DNA from 3 places in the Paucidesulfovibrio longus DSM 6739 genome. Region 2 is predicted to be linked to each of the others. Evidence: predicted binding sites of a transcription regulator. Region 2 holds the regulator's gene; each other region holds the start of a gene.
What was found. Region 2 encodes sigma-54, which starts transcription at its own class of promoters, with help from an activator protein. Its sites were predicted from a motif close to CTGGCACGGNNNNTGCTT; they were not measured.

Region 1 (6,978 bases), on a different contig from region 2:
TCCATGCCGGGCATGGAGAGGTCCGTGAGCAATACGCCGCAGGGCTCGGCGGCCATGATTTCCAGGGCCTCGGCCCCGGACTGGGCCGTGCGGATATGCTCCTGCGGGAACTGCTTGCCCAGCAGCCGCTGGATGCCCCGGGCGAAGTCGGGTTCGTCGTCCACGATCAGGATGCCGAGAGGGTCGCTCATGATGCTCCTTGCGAAGAGGGGGAGTTGGGCTGCGGGGCCTCGCCGGGCAGATGGATCGTGAACACGGCGCCGCCTTTGTTTTCAACCTCGATGCGGCCGCCCATCTCTGCCACGAGTCCGTAGACCACGGCCAGGCCGAGGCCCGTGCCCTTGCCCATTTCCTTGGTGGTGAAGAAGGGGTCGAAGAGCCTGCGCAGGTGTTCCTCGGAAATGCCGGGTCCGTTGTCCGCGACGCGCAGCACGACGCCGTCCTCGCCCCGGCCCCGGCCCACGCCGACGTGGATGCGTCCGGTTTCCGGGGCCACGGCGTCCAGGGCGTTGCTGAAGAGGTTGGCCAGGATCTGCTCCAGGTGTTGCGGGTTGGCCACGAAACGCGGCAGGTCCGGCTCGCTGTCCACCTCGACCAGCACGCCGCGCTTTTCGGCCTGGACCTGGAAGACCTTGACCGCATCCCCGACCATGGCCGCGAGGTCGAGCGAAACAGGGGCGGTCTGCTTGGGCCGCGCGAAGTTGAGCAGCTCCTGGAGCACGTTCTGGGCCTGGCCCGCATGCTTGAGGATCACGCGCACGTCTTCGAGCTGTTCCGGGTCCGTCACGCTGCCGCGCAGCAGCTCCCCGTAGCATTTGATCACGCCCAGGGGGTTGTTGATCTCGTGGGCGAGTCCTGCGGCGAGGCGGCCCACCGTGGCCAGCTTCTCGCTGCGCTGCATGGTGGAAAGCATCCGCTTTTCCTGCGTCACCTCGCGGATGTAGACCACGATGCGGCCCTGCACGTCTTCGGATTCGGCCACGGTCACGGGATAGATGTTGATGGAGAAGGAGCGGTTGTCCGCGGTGCGCGCCTCGCGGGCCTGGGGCTGGCCCTGGAGCATGGTCTCCCGGAGGGGGCAGCTTTCCAGGACGCCGCCCGGCATGAACAGCGGGGCCAGGTCGTGCCGCCGCTGCATCCCGAACGTGTCGGCCAGGCTGCGCGCGGCCTCGTTGGCCAGGACCACGCCGCAGGCCGCGTCCATGAGCAGCAGCGGGTCGCTGATGCCCTCGAAGACCGCCTGGAGCATGTCCTTCTGGCGCAGCAGGTTGTGGAGCACCGTGAGGTTTTCCATGGCGATGCCGAGCTGCTGGCCGAGGGCCCGGAGCACGTCGCGGTCCTGCTCCTTGAGCACGGTTCCGGCGGGCCAGGTCAGCACGAGCAGGCCCTCGGCCGAGGCATCGCTGGAGGTCACGGGGATGAAGGCGCGGTCCTCGTCGAAACGGGGCTGCGCGTCCATCATGATCGACTTCCAGTTGTCCGGCATCTCCGGCCGCTTGTCGGCCACGGGCCAGGAATAATAGGTGGTCTGGGTCAGCATGCAGGCGAAGCCCGCCTCCAGCGCGCCGAAGCGGCGGCCCACCAGGGGCAGGGCGAAGCGCCAAAGCTCGCGGCGCGAGCTGCTGCGGTTCAGGCCGTCGAGCAGCTGCACGAAGAGGCGCACGTCGGCCCGGCGTTCGTCCGCCTCGTGCTTCAGCTCGCAGGTGCGCTCCTCGACCATCTGCTCCAGGTTGTCGGAATGGGCCTTGAGCTGCTGCTGCACCGAATGCAGATGGTCGCCCAGCTCTTCCATGCCCTGCACGATCTCGTCGATCTCGTCCTCGTTGCCGAGCTTTTCCAGCACGGTGATCTCGGCCTGGTCCTGGAACAGGGTCTTGAACTTGTCCGTAAGCCGCCGGAGGTTGTGGATCACGAGGCGGTTGAAGAAGAACTGGATGACCGTGAAGAAGAGCAGCCCGCCCGTGGCATAAAGCCCGACGTAGCCCACCGTGGCTTCGCGGATCTTGGCCACGGCGCGCTCCACGGGCACGCCCACGAGAACGATGCCGTCGATGGCCCCGGCCTTGTGGCCGAAGCCGCGCTCGCTGCCGTAGCGCTCCAGCAGCTCCGGCGGGGAGTCGGACGGCACGCCGTGGCAGTGCAGGCAGGAGGACTTGAAGACCACGGGGCGCGCCTTGACGTAGTGTTCCTGCCCGTCGATGCGCCTGCGCCCGGTCCAATATTTCGCGTCCGGGTTTTCGCGGAAGAACCGCAGCACCTCGCGCTCCTGTCCGGCGACTTCGGACTTGGGATTGCGGGCGTTCTCGGCCACGCGGCGGTAGTGGTATTCCACGTCGTTGACGTTCAGGCGGTCCATGACCGCGCGCGAGACGTAGGAGGTGCTCATGGCCTCGATGACGAACTGGTCGTCCAGGATCGCGTACATCTTGGGTCGCAGCTTCTCGCGGACATAGGACTGCACCGCGTCCACCTGGGCCAGCACGAGGTCCGCCTTCTCCTGCACCTGCGTCTCCAGCAGGGAATTGAGATGGAAATAGAGGCTGGCCGCGAAGAACGCGCCGAGCACGCAGACAATGGCCCCCAGGCCCAAGAGGAATTTGGCCTGGAGCCGCTGGGGGAGAATTCGGGACATGCCGCTCCTTTTCCCGCGCGTCGCGCGGATCGCTTTCGCCTGGATACGCGAGAAGCGGCGTGCAGCGCAAGGCGGCCCGCAAAGGTGCATACCCGACGACAGGACTGCAAACCTGGGTTTGCAGCCGGAGGAAGCGGTGCTGGTGCAATCGCCTTTGTTTTCGGGAGGATGAAGAGTCGTCGAATCCTGGCACGCGTCTTGCCTAAACAGCTGCGTTCGTTGGATCCGCATTTATTCATCAACCCGAAAGAAGGAGAGGAGGTATGGCGCATACCGACGTCAGCCGTCCGAGCAACGTCCCCCTGCTGGTTCTCAGCGGATTGCTGCTGCTCTACGGAGCGCTCGTTGCATCCGGCGTATTCGAAGGCATGTTCAAGGCACTGCACACGCACAAATCCATCGACATGATGGAAATACTCAGCTTCACCTTCGGCGGCATCGGGCTCGCGGTCGCGCTGCTTCGCCAGGGAAGGATGAACAAGCCCCTGAGCAACCTCGACACCTTCGTGCTCGAGACCATTCCGGGGATCATCTTCATCATGGTTCTGGCCATGGGCATCCGCTGGTTCCTGGAGCCGGTGGTGGACATCGCCAGCAAGGGGCTGGAGCCCGCCCTGGGCTTCTCCATCTTCCACGTGCTCAACCTCAACTACGTGGTGCTCGGCATCCTCGTGGGCATCGTGATCACCAACAGCTGGGGCATTCCGGCCTTCGCGGCCTCCGGCGTGAAGACCGCCCGCTTCGTGCTCAAGATGGGCGTCATCCTGCTCGGCGCGCGGTACTCCTTTGCGGAGCTGGCCAAGCTGGGCATGGTCTCCGTCTGGATGATCGGCTTTTTCGTCCTCGGCACGGTCTTTTTGGTGCTCTTCCTGGGCAAGCTCTTCAAGCAGCCCAAGTCCATGACCGGCGTGCTCTCCGCGGGCATGGGCGTTTGCGGCGTTTCCGCCACGGTGGCCTGCGCCCCGGTGGTCAAGGCCAAGTGCTCCGAGATGGCCTACACCATCGGCACCATCCTGGGCTTCGGCATCCTCTGCATGTTCGCCTTCCCGACCATCGGCAAGATCGTGGGCATGAACCCCACGCAGTTCGGCGCCTGGGCCGGAACGGGCATCCTCAACTCCGCGCAGGTCGCGGCCGCCTGTCTGGCCTTCAACTCCGTGGACATCAAGACCCTGAAGGTCGGCGAGATCTTCAACATCACCCGCGTGCTCTTCCTGCCCATCATCGTGCTGGTGCTGGCCACGTGGTACGGGCGCAGCGGCGGCCAGAAGCTGACCTTCAAGGAAGTGGTCGTGGACAAGTTCCCGCTCTTCATCCTCGGCTTCCTGCTGCTCTTCCTGATGTCCTCCTTCGGCCTCTTCAGCCCGCCGGATCACTACAAGGGCAAGTATCTCGACTTCAGCTACAACAAGCGCACCGAGATCACCCCCGAGGAGCACGACATGCTGGCCGCGGCCCTGGCCGCCGGCATTCCCGGCCTGAATGAAGAGGAACAGGCCGCCTTCGCCGACCTCGTCAAGCAGCGCCAGATCGCCGGCGAATTCGACGAGCGCGACGACAAGGTCAAGTTCGACACCACGGCCCGCCACCGCATGAACGCTTTGGAGTCCATGCTCGCCCGCGACAAGGGCGGCGAGATCACCCTGGGCAAGGACGTCAAGAGCGCCGTGGGCCACGCCATCAAGCAGGTCCACAAGAAGTCCAAGACCATCGTGACCCTGACCGACGCCATGATCTGGTTCTTCGCCTACGGCCTCATCGGCCTGGGCATGCAGATCACCAAGAAGTCCCTGGCCCAGGCCGGCGGCTGGCCCCTGGTCATGGGGGCCATCTCCGGAGTGGCCAAGGCCACCCTGTCCTTCATCGTGGTCATGTACTTCGTCAAGGACGTCGTGCTGAAGTAAGGAGAAAGATATGGAACCGAACGTCGATACCAATTGCCCTGTCCCTCCGAAGCCCGAAGCGGACCAGCAGGAGAACGAGGAGCGCGCCCTGTCCGTTTTCGCCTCCGAGCGGAACGAAGACCTCACCGCCCTCGTCCTGGTGCTGATCGTGACCTTCGTGACCCTGCTCTTCACCAAGTGGATGGCCTAGGGGACAAGCAAGAGAAGTGATTGCGCGGGGGGCGGAGAATCCGTCCCCCGCATTTTCCGGAACACCAGCGGCAGAATATTTCATCGGAGCGAGCGAATGCGGCACATCCTACTGGCCACCCACGGAACCCCCGGAGCGCAAAAGGCCGAAGACCTCGCCCTGGAATGGGCCGGGCGCTTCGGCGCGCGGCTGACCGTGCTTTCCGTCATCAACGAGGACTGGAAGCACATGACCGGCGACGACTGGCTGAACACGTCCACCTCGCGGAACCGTTTCGCCGAGTATGTCGAAGGCGAGATCGAGAGCGAGATCCAGGCGCTCTGGAGCCGCCTGAAAGTCAAGCTCGAAGGCGCGGACCCCGCGTTCGTGCGCCGGGTGGGCGTGCCGGAAAACGTGCTCTGCGAGGTGGCCGCCGAGATCGACGCGGACCTCATCGTCATGGGCGCGTACCAGAAGAAGCAGGCGCCGGGCTGGCGCGCCCGCTTCGACAACAAGCGCCTGCACCCGCAGTTGCCGTGTCCCGTGGTGGTGGCGCCGTGAGCACGGCCGCGCGGAATTTCGCGGCGGAGTCCGAAGCCCCGCAGGGACGCCGGGGCGAGTGGATTTCCCTGGAATTGCCCTGGCGGCAGGGCTTCTGGGAGCGGCTTCAGCCCATGACGCTGCTGCGGCTGAATCCGCACTGGAACATGGAACCCGGCAGCGGCCCGGCCTGGAACGTGGAAGACGTTCTCGTGGAGGCCCGCATCGTCGCGGATCCTGAAATTTCCGTCCGCGAGGGGGGCTGGACGGCCCGCTTTCCCTCGGCCGGTCTCGTGCTGGAGGCCGAGTCCCGCGAGGGCGGGGCGAACACGGCCCTGCGCTGGGAGCACGAGCGGAGCCGGGGCGACGCGGGACTGCTTCCGGCCCAGGCCCAGCGCACCGTGCAGTATTGGCTGCCGAGCCTGCGCGAATACTACCGGCTCTTCGAGTCGGACGGACTGAAGCATCGGTTCTGGCGTCTGTTCATGGACAAGGTCATGCTGACCATGAACCCGACCCAGCGGCGCATCTGCTCCTTCATCTTCAAGTTCACGCTGCTGGAGCTGCTGCTGATCGTCGTGGTGCTGACAGCCTATTTCAATTTCTTCGCCAAGTAGTCCAAGGGGGAACAATGAGCCTTCGCAACTGGTTCCGGCATTTCTTCGTGGCAACGGGAGCCTTGTTCTACATCGGCTCCATGCTCATGCTGCTGTATCAATACATCGGACTGACCCAGGGCTGGCCCGGCCTGTTTTTGCGCGTCGTCTACGACGAGGCCGGGGACTGGTGGCTGGACATCGACTGGTCCTCCCCCGTGCTGATCGGATTCTTCTGCGCCATCCTGCTCGGCGCGGCCCTGCACGGCTGGATCCGGCGCGATGACCGCGTGGCCTATCGCGAGCCCACGGTTCGCAGCCAGCCCGGATTCTAGCTTACACATCGGCGACCCCTTCACTCCGAAGGCCCGCACGCTCCTGCCCCCTCTCCGTGGAGCGTGCGGGCCGAATCGGTTCCTTTCCGCTCCTGTTTTCTCCGGCGTGGGATTCTTCGCCGGGAGAATAATGGTTCTTCTCCGCAGAATGTACTATGCTGCATCCGCGTTCCCCCGCCGGCGTCCGGCCGGAAGGGAGGGGCGCGGAGGGGAATCGCCATGTGGTGCGCGCTTCGGGTGCTGGCGGGAATGCAGACCCTGCCGAGACCTCTTCAGACCGGAGACGTGATCTGCGGCGTCCGCGTTCACGATCAGATCCACCACGGACCGCCCATGCTCCAGTTTCACGGCAGCGACGGGGCGCGGCCCTATCTGGTGAGCCAGTTCTACAGCCTGGACACCGGGGCGTTTCTGCGCTGGCAGACCGAGACGCGCCACGCCCTGCTGCCGGAGGTGCCCGGCCTGCTCTGGCCCTGCATGGAATGGGAGGGCGGCATGATTTCCCCGCGTCCGGGGACGCCGCCCCTGCTGGCCCGCGCCGAGAGCGTGCGCACGCCGGAAACCGCGCTCCGCGCGGCAAGAGCCCTGGCCCTGCTCTTGGTGCGGCTGCACGCCCTGGGCATGAACCATCTGCGTCTGACCCCCCGCGTCGCCTATTACCGCCCCCGGCGCGACGAAGCCTACATCGGCTGCTTCAACATCGCCCGGCGACGCGGCTGGGATGATTTCTGGACCGACACGGCCCCGCCCGTGCACGATCCCTCCTGGGTCGCGCCCGAAGTGCTGCGCGGCAGTCGCGGCG
Region 2 (6,978 bases):
TGGAACCGGGGTCTTCGAGTGCCGTCCATTTTTCCTGGATGATCCGCCGCAAATCGTGGATGGAGTAGCCCGTGGTGTCGATGACGAGATCGGCGGATGTCCGGATCGGCCCCAGGAGTTGGCGCTCCTTTTCCAGGGCCTGTTCCAGGCCGAGGGAATTGCTTTCCAACGGATGCAGCCGACGCGTGGTGGCGTAGCGGGTGAGCAGCTTGTCCTGGCGCGTCTCCAAAAACACGACCTGCACCTTGACGCCCATGGCGGCCAGTTCGGTGGAGGCGCGTTCCCATTCTTCCACGAAATCCACCTGTCGGAGGTCCATGCCCAGGGCAAGACCGCGATGGTCCTTATCCATGCCGCGAAAAAGTTCGACCATCTTCGGAAGCATGCCTGCGGGAAGCCCGTCCACGCAGAAGAAACCGAGATCTTCGAAGACGTTGAGAGCCGTGCTCTTGCCCGCACCAGAAAGCCCGGTAACGACAATCACGGGAAAAGAAACGTCTTTCTTCAAGCGGATGCCCTTCTAGGTGCCCTGCAGGAGTTGTTGAAGCCCTTCCACGCCGTCCGCTTCCAAGAAGTTCCTGCGGAATTCAGGATCTTTGAGCAGTCGCGAAATGTGCGCGAGAATGCGCAAATGAAGCCCCGCCACCTGTTCCGGGGCAATCACCAGGAAGATGATCCGGCAGGGGGCGTGATCAAGGGCCTCGAAATCGACACCCTGGGTACTGCGGGCCACTGCGACAACGATGCGATCAAGGGATTCGAGCTTGCCGTGCGGAATGGCAATGCCATCCCCGATGCCGGTCGATCCCAGGCTTTCACGGTCAAGAAGGACGCGGAGGGCCTCCTCCGCGTCCATTTCCGGAATCCTGTCGCTCACTGCGCTCACGATTTCCCGGAGCACCTCCGCCTTGGTGGCGGAGGCAAGCTCCGGCAATATCAGTTCCGTATCAAGATACTCGCCTAATCTCATTTCAGTTTCCGGGATCGATCAATCCGTAGTCGCCGTCCTTACGGCGGTAGATGACATTGACTCCCTCGGTTTCCGCGTTGCGGAATACGAGGAACTCGAACTGCAACGAATCGAGCTGCATGGCCGCTTCTTCAACAGACATGGGCTTGGGTTCGTAGTTGTCCGTGCCGGTAATGGTCGGAGCATCTCCCGCTTCGGAAAGCGAAAAATACTCCATACGCACGTCGCGGGTCTGGGCCTTGCGCCGCCTGTCCTTCATCTTCTCGCGGATCTTGCGCAGCTGGGATTCCAGCTTATCCACCACGGAATCAATCGTGGCGTACATGTCCGGCGACTCCTCATAGGCGGAGATGTGGATGTTGTCCGCGTTGAGCACCACATCGGCCTTCTGGCGAGTCTTTTCCACGGCGAGGTTGACCTGGAGATCGGACTCGTCGCTGTCCTGAATGAACTTGGATATCTTATCGAAACGCTTCTCGATGTGATCCTTCAGATGCGGCGAGGGATCAAGGTTCTTGAAGTTGAAGCTGATGTTCATACACAATCCTCCTTGAGATAGAGGTTGAGTGGGCAAGTTCAAAGAATCTGCTTACGTTTTGAGGAGGAAGGAATATTCATGGCCGAACGGTACTTGGCGACCGTCCTGCGCGCGATATTCACATCCAGCTTTTCCTTGAGCATGTCTCCTATGACTTCGTCGCTGAGCGGCCTCTTGGGATCCTCGTCGCCGATGAACTGCTTGATGAGCGCCTTGACGGATTCCGAGCCGACCTGCGTTCCGTCGCCGAGGTCCAACGCACTGTTGAAAAAGAACTTCAACTCGAAAATCCCGTGCGGTGTGGACACGTACTTGTTGGTCGTAATCCGGCTCACCGTGGATTCATGCATGCTGATGTCCTCGGCCACATCCTTGAGAATAAGCGGCTTCAGCCTGGAAACGCCCTCCTCGAAAAAGCTCCTCTGAAAACGGACGATGCTCTCCATGACCTTGTAGAGGGTGCGCTGGCGCTGGTAGAGACTCTTGAGCAGCCAGGCCGCGGAGCGCATCTTTTCCTGGAAATATTCCTTGTCCTTGCTGTTGCAGGACTTGATATCGTCCATATAAAACGAATTCAGCGTCAATCGCGGCAATCCGTCCTCATTGAGCACGATCACGAAGTCGTCTCCGTACTTGTACACGAAAACGTCCGGGCTGACGTAATGCGGCTCCGTGCTCGAATAACTGGTGCCCGGCATGGGATCGAGCTTCTGGATGATATCAAGGTACGCCTTGAGCTCGTCCATGTCGATCTTGAATTTGCGAGCCAGGGGCTTGTAGCGGCGCTTTTCCAGATCTTCGAGGTGTTCGTCCACGATCGAGTAAAGAATGGGGTCGTCGTACCCGAAGACTTCGAGTTGCACGAGCAGGCATTCGCGCGGGGAACGGGCGGCCACGCCCACGGGATCGAGACGCTGGATGCGGTGCAGCACGCTCTCGACAGCTTCCGGAGTGGCATCGACCTGGGAGAGGATGTCGTTCACATCGGCCTGGAGATAGCCTCGGTCGTCGAGGTTGCCGAGGATGATCTCGCCGATGGCGAGTTCTTCTTCCGTGAAATTCGAAAGCCGCATCTGCCAGTTGATGTGGCCGTCCAGCGACGGCTTGGAGGCAAGGCGGGCCTCGAAGGAGAGCCCCTCCTCCGGAATTTCGGCTTCACGGCTCTGCGACTGCTTGGACGTGCTGGAAAACTCTCCGATGTAGTTTTCCCAGTCCGCGTCGCGCATGAGTTCGTCCTGGGCCTGCTTCTCGGCGGTGGCCTCCTCGCGCGGAGTCTCCTCCGCACGCGCGTCCTCATCCCCTTCCTTTTCATCAAGGAATGGATTTTCCAGAAGTTCCTGCTGAACGGATTCCAGCAGCTCAAGCCGGGAGAGCTGCAACAGCTTGATGGCCTGCTGCAACTGCGGGGTCATGACAAGCTGCTGACTAAGCTTGAGTTGTTGTCTGAGTTCCAGTCCCATATCGCTCACTGCGGCGGAGTGCGGATCCGCAGTCTCAAGACTGCCTGAACAAATCCACGTCTCTCTGCATCTCGTTCGTTTATTTTCCTGCTTTCACTATGCCACAGCTTTGGATGCGGCGCAAGAATTACATCTTAAACTATTGAAAATACAGATTTACACGGCGGAAATCAGCCACCATGAAAGAACTGTACCAACCTTCATGGGGGCTGTAAATCGCCAATTGGGAAGGAAATTGCGGATCAGAGGCAGAAATTTTCGCCGAGGTAGACCTGTCTCGCCTTGGAATCCTTGACAATTTCCTGGGGACTGCCTTCAAGGATGATCGTGCCCTCGTAGACGAGATAGGCCCGATCGCAAATATTCAAGGTTTCGCGGACATTGTGGTCGGAGATGAGGATTCCGAGACCCAGTTTTTTCAAAATGGATATGATTTCCTGAATGTCGATCACGGCGATGGGATCGATGCCCGCGAACGGCTCGTCAAGAAGGATATATTTGGGATTCATGATCAACGCGCGGGCGATTTCGAGCCGTCTCCGTTCGCCGCCCGAAAGATACATGGCCTTTTGGTGCGCGAGCTTGGTGATGTTGAACATGCGCATCAACTCGCGGGCGCGCTGGCGTCGTTTTTCCCGATTGTAGGACGTCTGCTCCAGGATGATCATCAGATTTTCGAGCACGGTCAGCTTTCGGAATACGGAACTTTCCTGCGGAAGATAGGAAAGTCCCATGCGTGCCCGTTCGTGCAGGGGCAGATGCGTGATTTCCTTTTCCCCGAATCGAACCACGCCCGCATTGGGCTTGACGATGCCCGCAAGCATGTAAAACGTCGTGGTCTTTCCCGCGCCGTTGGGGCCGAGCAGGCCGACCACTTCGCGGCGTTTCAGGAAAACGTCCACGCCGTGGACCACTTCGCGCTTGCCGTAACGCTTGCAGAGGCCGGATGCGGAAAGGCTCGGCATGAGCTAGGGAGCCTCCAGCGTTTCCGGGGCGAAGAGAATCGCCTCCACGCGTTTGCCGCCGCCGCCCACCACCTCGCTGCGGTTTTCCTTGACGTAGAACTTGATGACCTTTCCGGTGACCTTGTTCTTGCCGTCCCGGATGACGGGATTGCCTTCCATGAGCAGAAGGTTCTCCTTGACCATGTAGGTCACGGAATCGCTCGTTCCCTCGGTGCTGCCCCGCTGCATGCGCACTCCGCCGGAAGCGACGATGCGGTCGATCTCTTCTCCGGGTTTGCCCGTCTTGTCGAAATACGCCGTCAGTTCGTTGGCCCAGAGATTGAGCTCCTCATGCACGGCCTCGACATTGCCGGTGAAGGACACGGTACGGTGCTTGTCGTCGTAGGTCAGCTTGTCCGCGGTGATGCGTACGGGGGGCTTACCTGAAGAGGCCGGACGCTGCGGCAGGTCTTCGGGGCGCTGCTCCACTTCGGCCACGACTTTCTGTCCCTGTCCCGGATCGGGCCGCACTGGCAGGGCATCCGTTTTGGCAGACACGGAGGTTTCGTCCGGCCGAGCCTGGTCCGCGCCGAGAGTCTGTTCCGGCTCTACGGCAGGGGCTTGAACGGGTGCGGGCTCCGGCACATCCGCCGTGTCCGGATTGGTTGCGGCCACAGGCTCTGCAGCGGGTTCAACGACAGGTTCCGGCGCGGAAGGCTTGGAAACGAATTTCAGGTATTTGGATTTGCTGAAGCCGATAGCCTGGGACAGTTTTCGTTCGGATGCGTCCAGGGGAAAAACCGCATACCAGCCGTCCTTGAGGAAATCGACCTTGACCCGGTCGCCTTTTTTCAGCGTCCGCACGTGTTCGGACTTATAATCCCGTTTCGCGCGTATATTGAGGTTGCGCGTCGCCTCGCGGATTTCCCCCCAGGCATCCGCCGCCTGTGCGGGAAGAGTCAAGGCCGGAGCGGCCCAGCAGATGGCTGCCAGGATCAAGGCGGCGGCAATGGCTTTTCGTCTGCTCTGCATTTCGGCTCCTACTGTTCCTTTCCGGGCAGCTTCACGTCTTCCAGAGATTCGGGAGTGAACAAGGCTTCGACGCCTCCCGCCGCCACAAGAAGGCGCGTCTTGGTGTCGATCTCGATGGCTGTGGCGCTGATGGAGATATCTCCCCGGCGGATGACCACCCTGCCCTTCAGATAGACCTTTTCCATGGCGCCGATGTAGTCGAATTCATCGGCCTTGACCGCAAAGAGGCCATATCGACCCGTGACGTTTTCCCAGAGGCGGAAGTTGTCGGCCCGCTGGTCCACTTCGCCCATGTCCGCGCGGATGAACAGCTCGTTGCGATCCTCACCGAGATATGCGGAAAGCTGCGGGGCGATGATGGTCACGGAGTTTTTCGTCTGACTGTATTCAGCGCCCTTGGCCTTGACCCGCCAGTCGATCCGCCCGTCGACGCCCTGGACGAGTTCGATGTCGTCAGCGAAGATGTCCGCGCTGAAAACGTCCATGTCGGTCTTTTCAATGCGTTCCGGAGTGATTTCCTCTTCCAGCCTGGCTTCCTTGATTTGCTGAACCGGCTCTTCGTCCTTGTGGAACAAGGCCACGCCGATGAGCACGCCGAAACCGAAAACCATTATCCAGGCCAGAAGGACTCGAAATCTCATGCTCCGGCCCACCTCCGCCACTGCTCGTCGAGCTGGCCGCGACAATCAAGCAGAAATTCAATCGCCTCCCGCACGGCGCCGTGCCCGCCGGGAACCGAAGCAACCCATGCTGCCAAGCCCAGCACTTTGGGCCGGGCGTTGGGAACCGCCATGGGCAGACCAACGCGGCGCATGATCGCGGCGTCCACCCAATCGTCGCCGAGATAGGCGGCTTCGTTCCAGTCTAGTTCCATGCGGTCGAGAATGCCGCGCATGAGCGGAACCTTGTCCAGGTGTCCGGCATGGTATTCGACGATGCCCAGTTCGCGAACGCGAGATTCGACTGCGCCGTGATTCAGGCCCGTGATGACTGCGATTTGCAACCCTGCCTGCTGCGCGACCTTGACGCCCAGGCCGTCCTGCACATTGAAGCGTTTGGAGACCCGCCCTTCGGAATCATAATATAAGCCTCCGTCCGTGAGAACCCCGTCCACATCCAGGACCAGCAGCTTCACGGCGGCGGCGCGATTACGCAAATCAGACATGCGTCAGACTCCAGATGGCTTTGAGCTGGCGGAGGAGATCACGGGCCTTGTCGAGCGGCCAACTGTTCGGGCCGTCGCAAAGAGCCTTGTCCGGTTCGGGGTGCACTTCCATGAAGACGCCGTTCGCGCCGGCGGCGACCGCCGCGCGGGCCAGGACAGGCACGAATTCGCGCTGCCCTCCGGAACTGCCGCCCTGCCCGCCCGGAAGCTGAACGGAGTGCGTCGCGTCCATGATCACGGGAACGCCGAGGCCGCTCATTTCCGGGATGGAGCGCATGTCCACCACGAGGTTGTTGTAGCCGAAGCACGATCCGCGCTCCGTGAGCCAGACCCGCCCGTTTCCGGATTCGCGCAGCTTGTTCAGGACGTTGCGCATGTCCCAGGGGGCCAGAAACTGGCCTTTCTTGACGTTTACGACCCGGCCCGTGGCCGCTGCGGCGGCAAGGAGGTCGGTCTGGCGGCAAAGAAACGCCGGAATCTGGATCACGTCGGCCACCTCGCCCACGGGCGCGGCCTGTTCCGGGAGGTGGATGTCCGTGACCACGGGCAGGCCCGTGGCGTCCTTGATCTCGGCGAGCCAGGACAGTCCGCGCGACAGGCCCGGACCTCGAAAACTCGTGATCGAGGTCCGGTTGGCCTTGTCGAACGAACTCTTGAAGATCAGCGGCAGGTCAAGCTCGGCCGCCATGTCCGCCAGCGCGCGGGCGGTGTCCAGGGCCAGTTCGCGGCTTTCCAGCGCGCATGGGCCGGCCAGAACGAAAAACCGCTCTCGGCAGCGCTCGTACAAAGCGTCAGGCATCAGCCTTTCTGCTCCTTGGCGGCCTTGATGAATCCGCGGAACAAGGGATGCGGATTCATGGGACGGGACT
Region 3 (6,978 bases), on a different contig from region 2:
CTGCATCCCCTTCGACAAGGAGCTCCAGCCCGGTCCGGAACAGGTAGCCCAGTTCCTCAAGTCGCGCCGCTCCGTCCGCACCTTCAAGAAGAAACCGGTCTCCCGCGAGGATCTCGAATGGATGCTCGACGTGGCCCGCTATGCCCCCTCGGCCCATAATGCCCAGCCGGTTCGGTGGGTCATCGTCAACGACCGCAAAACCATCGACCAGCTCACGGAATGCGTGGTCGAATGGATGGAAAAAATGAAGCTCTTCCCGGGCGTCATCCGGGCCTGGCGCGACCATCAGGACGACAAGGTGCTGCGGCACGCGCCGCACATGGCCGTGGCCCACGCGCCCGTGGACGGGGAAAGCCCCGCCGCGGACTGCTCCATCGCCTGCACCTATCTGGAACTGGCGGGCCATTCCAAGGGCGTGGGGGCCTGCTGGGCCGGATTTCTGATGAACGCCGTGGAATACACGGACCAGATCGACAAGCTGCTGAACATTCCCCAGGGCAACCGCATCTACGGCGCGCTCATGCTCGGCTACACGAAATTCCGATATTATATGATCCCGGACCGCAATCCCGTCCAGGTGGACTGGATCGACTGATTCGAACGACAAAGGCCCCGCGAAAGCGGGGCCTCGTGCTTGCGGCGGACCGCCGACGCCGCAGGGCACACATGGCTCGACATCAAAGCCAGGCGCACGCCGGACGCAGGGCAAAAGAAAAGGCCGACTCGAAAGCCGGCCTGAAACATGGAGCGGGAAACGGGATTTGAACCCGCGACTTCAACCTTGGCAAGGTTGCACTCTACCACTGAGTTATTCCCGCTCAATCAAGGGACACTCTGTTTACTCGTGCCGCCCTCACCTGTCAACCCTTCGATTTAACTTTTTCTCAGAGTAAAACTTCCTGGTTTCATTAAGCATATTCATATGCTTTACTTTTGGCACTTTTCTGATATATCCACACACTTCATTCGAGCGCGGCAACCCGAAACAATCGGGCAGCCGACATCCCCGCAGGAGTATTTTCACATGGAAGCTAACGATATCAAGTATTTCCGCGAAGTGCTCGAAGGCCTGCTCGACGACATCATGCAGAAGAGCCAGGAAACCATCGAGGACATGACGGAGTCCGGCGAAATCTACGCCGACCCTGCGGACCGCGCCACCGCTGAATCGGATCGCGCCTTCACTCTGCGCATCCGCGACCGCGAGCGCAAACTCGTCCGCAAAATCCAGCAGGCCCTGCAGCGCATCGAGGACGGCGATTTCGGCATCTGCTCCGAATGCGGAGACGAGATCGGCACCCCCAGGCTCAAGGCCCGCCCCATGACCACGCTGTGCATCCAGTGCAAAAGCAAACAGGAAGAGGACGAACAGGTCCGGGGCGACTAGCCCCGGTTCGAGACAGCCGCAATGGAGGCGAACTTCTTCCGCCATCTGGCCGCCGAGGCCGGAATCCTGCTTGCGGGGCGGCGCATCGAAAAAATATACGCCCCCGCCGACAACGTCTGGACGCTTCGCCTGGACGGAAAGGATGCGGCTCGATATCTGCTTTTCCGGCCCGCGAAAATCGCGGGCCTTCTCTTTTTCTCGGCGCAGAAGCCGGCCAATCCCTTTACCGCGCCCGCACGCGTCATGTGGCTTCGCAAGCGCCTCGGCGGACGCCGGATCATCGGCTGCCGCGCGGACTGGCCCTCGCTGCGTCTCGCGCTGGAACTGGCCCCGACCACGCGGGAAAACCCGGGGCGATGCCTGATCCTCGATCTGCGCGAAGGGCTGCGGGTCTGCGACGAGCCGGACACGGACTTCGGCGCGGAACCGGAATGGCCCGGACCGGACGAAGTCATGGCGAACAAGGACATTTGGCGGGAGTATCCCCAGATTTCGCCGCCGCTGCGCAAGCGGCTCGCCAGCCTTGACCCCGACGACGCCCGCGACCTCTATCTCCAGGTGATCCGCGGCGACCGCCCTTCCCGCTTCCATGCGCCGGAAGAGGAGGAAGGGCCGGGCATGCCCTTGGTCTGGCCGTCCCCTGGCCGCAACCTTTCCTTCGACACCGCCCTGGAAGCCGCCGAAGCCTGGGGGGCGCGCACCCTCTTTCCCGACCTCGAAGACCAGGCCGAACGCCCGGAATTCGTTCGGCTGAAACGCCAACGCAAAAAAATCGCCAAGGCTCTGGAAAGACTCGACCAGGAAAAAGCCCGGCTCGACGGGCTGATCGCCCTGCGCGAGCAAGGCGAAGCCCTCAAGGCCAACCTCTATACGCTGACCGGATATGACGGAGAGCAAAACCGGATTCCGGAACGCATCACCTTGGAACACCCGGTACTCGGCCCTCTGGAAATCGAGCTTGACCCGCAAATTTCCCCTGCGGCAAACATGGAACGACTCTTCCGCCTCGCGGACAAGGGCAGACGAGGGTATGTCCATCTCGCCCGCCGCCGCAACGAACTCGGCAAGGAGCTGGCCCGGCTGGACGCAGGCGGCGCTCCGGCTCCCGGCCAGGCTCCAAGGCGGCACGGCGGCACGGAAGGGGCAGACGCGCCCGCCCCGCTTCCCAAACGCTGGCAGGGGCTCGCCGTGAGCCTCTTCACGACCGAGGACGGATTCGCCGTTGCACGCGGCAAGAACAAGAAGGCCAACCACGAGATGCTCTCGCGGGCGGCGAGTCCCTTCGACTACTGGTTCCATGCCCAGGACGGCCCCAGCTCGCATGTGATTCTCAAACGCGACCACCCGGCCCAGGAAGTCCCGGAACGCTCCCTGCTCCAAGCCGCGGAACTCTGCGCTCTGAAGAGTTCGTTCAAAGGCGACGGGAGAGTGGAAGTCATGTACGCGCTCGTCAAGGACATCCGCAAGATCAAGGGACTGGACCACGGTTCCGTGGCCGTGGATCAGGTCCAGGGCACGCTGGCGGTGCGGCCCGACCCGGAACTGGAGCAGAAGCTCGCCCGCAAAGCCTGACCCGCCTGCGCCCGAACGTCAAAACGCCGTCCCGCAGTTATGCGGGACGGCGTTTTGACGTCTCGGCGACCTTGGACCTTGGATTCTCAGGCCAGCATGTTCACGCTTCCGGTGTCGAGCATGGCCAGAGCCATGCGCTTTTCATGATCCATGCGGCTCTGCACGCTCGCGCGCACCCGACGGCTTGAAGAGCCGAACTGGGTCTTGCGGTTGTCGTAGACCTCGTCGATGAGCTTGTGCACGAACTCGCCGCTATCCGGCTTGGCGTGCAGCCCGGCAATGGCCTGCCCGAAGATTTCCGCAGCTCCCGTGGCGCCGTGCTGCACGGCCGTGCTCCAGAGCACCTCGCGCGCCGCCAGCGGCAGCTTGTCCACATCGATTCCGGTCTGGGCGATGATCTTTTCCCGCGCAGGCTGGTAATGATCCTCCCGAATGAACTCGCGCTGCAACAGCTCGAATCGTTCCGGCGACTCCTCGGCGATCTTCTTCCATTCGCGGGGCATTCCCCCGCGCGTGCCTCCGGTGTTGGCAGGCCCTGCGGCGCGCAGCCGCTTGGACCATTCCGGCGCCCGCTCGTCGAGGAACTTCAGGAAGTCATGCATGGATCCCGTGCGCGAGGCTATCTGGAACTTACCGTAGGACGTTCCGCCCACACGGTCGAAACCGATGGCCTCCACGCCCTTGTCCCCGGATTCGAACATGGCTGAAAGCGCTCCGGCCACCAAAGCGTTCTTTTGCGGTTCGGGCACCTTGGCGCGCACCACGTTCATGGGCTGGCTGCGCTCCAGCGGGTTTTCCCCGATCAAACGGGATATGGTCGAAAGCGCGTCCATCATCAACGCGTCGTTCATCAACGAGCCGCCCATCAAATGCGACTGTCCGGCCTGACTTTCCTTTCCATCGCTGAAAAGGTTCAAGGCCATCTGCATCTGGGTGTGAAACGCCAGATCCCCGGCCTGCTTCGCGCTCATAGGCCGCTGGACGGCTGCGGCGGGTCTCGTTCCGAGAACCTGCATCAGTTGGGAATAGTCCATTTCCGCCATGTCGGCTCCCCCTGTCAAAATCCGGACACAAAAGGCTGTGCCCACCAGGATTGAGCAGAATCCGTGCCATGCGCGGGAATGGCTATATAATATCAATTAAATCAAGAAGAAAGAAGACCAAAAAAGACGGGATCAGCGCTCAACATTCGTATGAATTTACGATGGCCCGCAGGGAAGGCGAAGTCCTGAAGCCGTTCGGGAAGCACGTACATCCCCTCCACGGCCTCGTGGCAGGCGGGAGTCTTGGCGCGTCCGGCATGGCGAAGATAAAAGCAATGCAGGGTCACCCGGAACTTGGTGTAGCTGTATCTGACCACTCCGGACGAATGCACGGGAACCACCTCCAGATCCGTTTCCTCGGCATATTCGCGCACGACCGCCTCTTCCGGAGTCTCGCCGCTCTCGATGCCCCCGCCGGGAAACTCCCAGAGTCCCGGCCAAACGTCGTCCGGCTTTCGTTTCTGAATGTAGACGCGGCCCTTGTGAACCAAGGCTCCGGTGGCCACCGTGACGTGCACGGTTTCCTGGCGCCTGCCCGGCACGGGCCGCTCGGATTCAAGCCCCAGGGCGCGGCTTCGGCAATGTTCCAGCACCGGGCATTCCGGGCATTTCGGCCCCTTGGGCGTGCAGATCAGCGCCCCCAGTTCCATGAGCGCCTGATTGAAGACGCGCGCTTTTCCCTCCGGGATCAAGGCCTGAGCCCTGTCCTCGATAAAGGCCTGGTTGGCGGAAAGCTTCACGGGTTTGTCCAGGTCGTAGATCCGGGCGAATACGCGCTCCACATTGGCGTCGACAGCGGGGTAAGGTGCGTTGAAGGCCACGCTCATGATCGCGCCCGCCGTGTAGGGCCCGACACCGGGCAGGGACAGCACCCGCTCGTGCGAAGAGGGAAAGCCGCCCTCCTTGAGCATGTGCTGCGCGGCCTTGCGGAGATTGCGCGCCCTGCTGTAATACCCCAGCCCTTCCCAGAGCCTCAGCACCTCGTCTTCGCCCGCGGCTGCAAGACTTTCCACGTCGGGAAACCGCTTCATCCAACGCTGGAAATATTCCACCACGCGGCCCATCTGGGTCTGCTGCGCCATGATCTCGGAAATCCAGACCTCGTAGGGGGCATAGCTGCGACGCCAGGGCAGATCCCGGCCGCGTTGCTCGAACCAGGCGCAAAGCTGCTCGGCAAAAAGCCGTCCGTCCATTTCCGGAAAAGAGAATTCGTTGCAGGACATGGCGTCGGTGTACGCCCTGAGCGGTCCGGGAGCAAGACCGCTCCGCCGCCGCGCGCCGCCGCCCTATGTCCGGGCCTTTCCCTGGGCCGCCACGGAAGCCTGCGCCGCAGCCACCTCGTCCGGATCGCCCAGGTAGCGACGGGAAACCGCGCGCAATTCGTCGTCCAGCTCATAGAGCAGCGGAACGCCCGTCGGGATGTTCACCTTGGTGATGGCCGCATTGTCCAGGCCGTCGAGATATTTGACGAGCCCGCGAAGCGAATTGCCGTGCGCGACCACGAGAACCCGTTTCCCGGCGCGGATGTCCGGCACGATCTCCTCGAACCAATAGGGCATGGTCCGGGCGATGGTCATCTCCAGGCTTTCGCCCAGGGGCAACTCGTTGCGGGGAATGTCGGCATAGCGGGGATCGTTTCCGGGCCAGCGGTCGTCCGAAGCGTCCAGGGCCGGCGGCGGCACGTCGAAACTGCGCCGCCAGGTGAAGACCTGATCGTCCCCGTACTTGGCTGCGGTTTCCGCCTTGTTCAAGCCCTGGAGCGCACCGTAGTGCCGCTCGTTCAGTCGCCAGGTCTTGCGCACGGGGAGCCAGAGCCTGTCCATTTCCTCCTGGACGATCCAAAGGGTCCGGATGGCCCGTTTCAGCACCGAGGTATGGCAGATGTCGAAATCAAGGCCTTCGTCCCGAAGGTTGAGCGCTCCGGAACGCGCCTCGCTTCGTCCCTGCTCCGTGAGGTCGACGTCGGTCCAGCCCGTGAAGCGGTTTTCGAGATTCCAGGCGCTCTGGCCATGACGGATCAATACGAGACTGTGCATGAATATCCCCCTGCGCGGGAGGATGAACCGTCCCGCTATTTTTGAACTTGCCGTTTCGCCTTGGGCGAAGCGGCGTTCTTCGCCTTCCGCGAGCCGGACCTGCCCTTGCGGCTCTTTGCGTCCTCTTCCTCAGGGCGCTCGAAAAGCTCCTTTTTCCTGCGCTCGAAGCCGATGGCGGTCTTGAGCAAGGATACCACAAGCGCGAGCACACTCAAGATCAGAATCAGGCCTTTCTGGAATTCCCACTGCTGATCGCGGATGACGTCCACGATCCAGACGTGCTGGACGGTTCTCGTGAAGTAGATCGCGAGAGGCAGGCCGATCAGTCCCAGGCCCAGGCCGATGACCTCGAACCAGACGAAACTGCGGCCGAGCATGAGGATGAACAGCGTGGAGTCGCGGATGATCCGCAAGGTCACGAGGCGGCTTTGCAGATTGGTCAGGCGTTCTTCCACCTCGGAAAGATATTTCGCGGCCTGCCGGAAGTTGTCCGCCGCCTTGATATGCTGATGGTTGACCCAGTTGATTTTTTCCACGCAGTAGTTGAAATCGCGGTTGAACTCCCGCAGAAGCTTCGGAAACGGAAACCAGGATGCTTCCTGCTGCACGTCCTTGAGCCGCTCCACCAGGTATTCGACCTTGGACTGCATCCGCTTGATGTCCTGCTCCACCTGGCGCGAAAGCTTGGCGTCGAACAATGCCAGCTCATTGATCAATTCGAGGAAGGCTACGAAGTTGTTCAGCTTCGCAAGGGCCTTCATGTTCTCCAGCGTCTTCTTGGCCGGTTCGTAGAACTCGTGGTCCTCGCTGAAGCGCTGCTCGATCTCCGCATCCAGCTTCTCCACCCGCTCCCGCTCCGACTCCACCTGGCTCTCGGCGGCGGCCCAGCGGTCCCACATGGCGGAAAGCACGTGCGCGCGGCCCCGGTCCAGCTCCGGGT

Region 1: a site for sigma-54 is predicted at 2,819-2,836, ahead of G452_RS20875 (YeiH family protein). Genes of this name have one in related genera too.
Region 3: a site for sigma-54 is predicted at 4,055-4,072, ahead of G452_RS18740 (VgrG-related protein). Genes of this name have one in related genera too.

What each region holds. Positions count from the first base shown of each region.
Region 1 is NZ_ATVA01000018.1:157,768-164,745, forward strand. It holds gene G452_RS0116330 (sigma-54-dependent transcriptional regulator) at 1-191, opposite strand, end outside; gene G452_RS0116335 (c-type heme family protein) at 188-2,632, opposite strand; gene G452_RS20875 (YeiH family protein) at 2,896-4,536, shown strand; gene G452_RS0116345 (hypothetical protein) at 4,547-4,726, shown strand; gene G452_RS0116350 (universal stress protein) at 4,823-5,266, shown strand; gene G452_RS0116355 (hypothetical protein) at 5,263-5,862, shown strand; gene G452_RS0116360 (bestrophin family protein) at 5,877-6,176, shown strand; gene G452_RS0116365 (protein kinase) at 6,396-6,978, shown strand, end outside.
Region 2 is NZ_ATVA01000016.1:319,966-326,943, forward strand. It holds gene rapZ (RNase adapter RapZ) at 1-508, opposite strand, end outside; gene G452_RS0114375 (PTS sugar transporter subunit IIA) at 521-970, opposite strand; gene hpf (ribosome hibernation-promoting factor, HPF/YfiA family) at 972-1,508, opposite strand; gene rpoN (RNA polymerase factor sigma-54) at 1,547-2,968, opposite strand; gene lptB (LPS export ABC transporter ATP-binding protein) at 3,211-3,933, opposite strand; gene lptA (lipopolysaccharide transport periplasmic protein LptA) at 3,937-4,944, opposite strand; gene lptC (LPS export ABC transporter periplasmic protein LptC) at 4,953-5,585, opposite strand; gene G452_RS0114405 (KdsC family phosphatase) at 5,582-6,109, opposite strand; gene kdsA (3-deoxy-8-phosphooctulonate synthase) at 6,102-6,908, opposite strand; gene G452_RS0114415 (CTP synthase) at 6,908-6,978, opposite strand, start outside.
Region 3 is NZ_ATVA01000013.1:412,179-419,156, forward strand. It holds gene G452_RS0109065 (nitroreductase family protein) at 1-595, shown strand, start outside; tRNA gene G452_RS0109070 (tRNA-Gly) at 744-818, opposite strand; gene dksA (RNA polymerase-binding protein DksA) at 1,025-1,387, shown strand; gene G452_RS0109080 (NFACT RNA binding domain-containing protein) at 1,409-2,959, shown strand; gene G452_RS18740 (VgrG-related protein) at 3,046-4,002, opposite strand; gene mutY (A/G-specific adenine glycosylase) at 4,104-5,225, opposite strand; gene gpmA (2,3-diphosphoglycerate-dependent phosphoglycerate mutase) at 5,289-6,038, opposite strand; gene G452_RS18745 (tetratricopeptide repeat protein) at 6,074-6,978, opposite strand, start outside.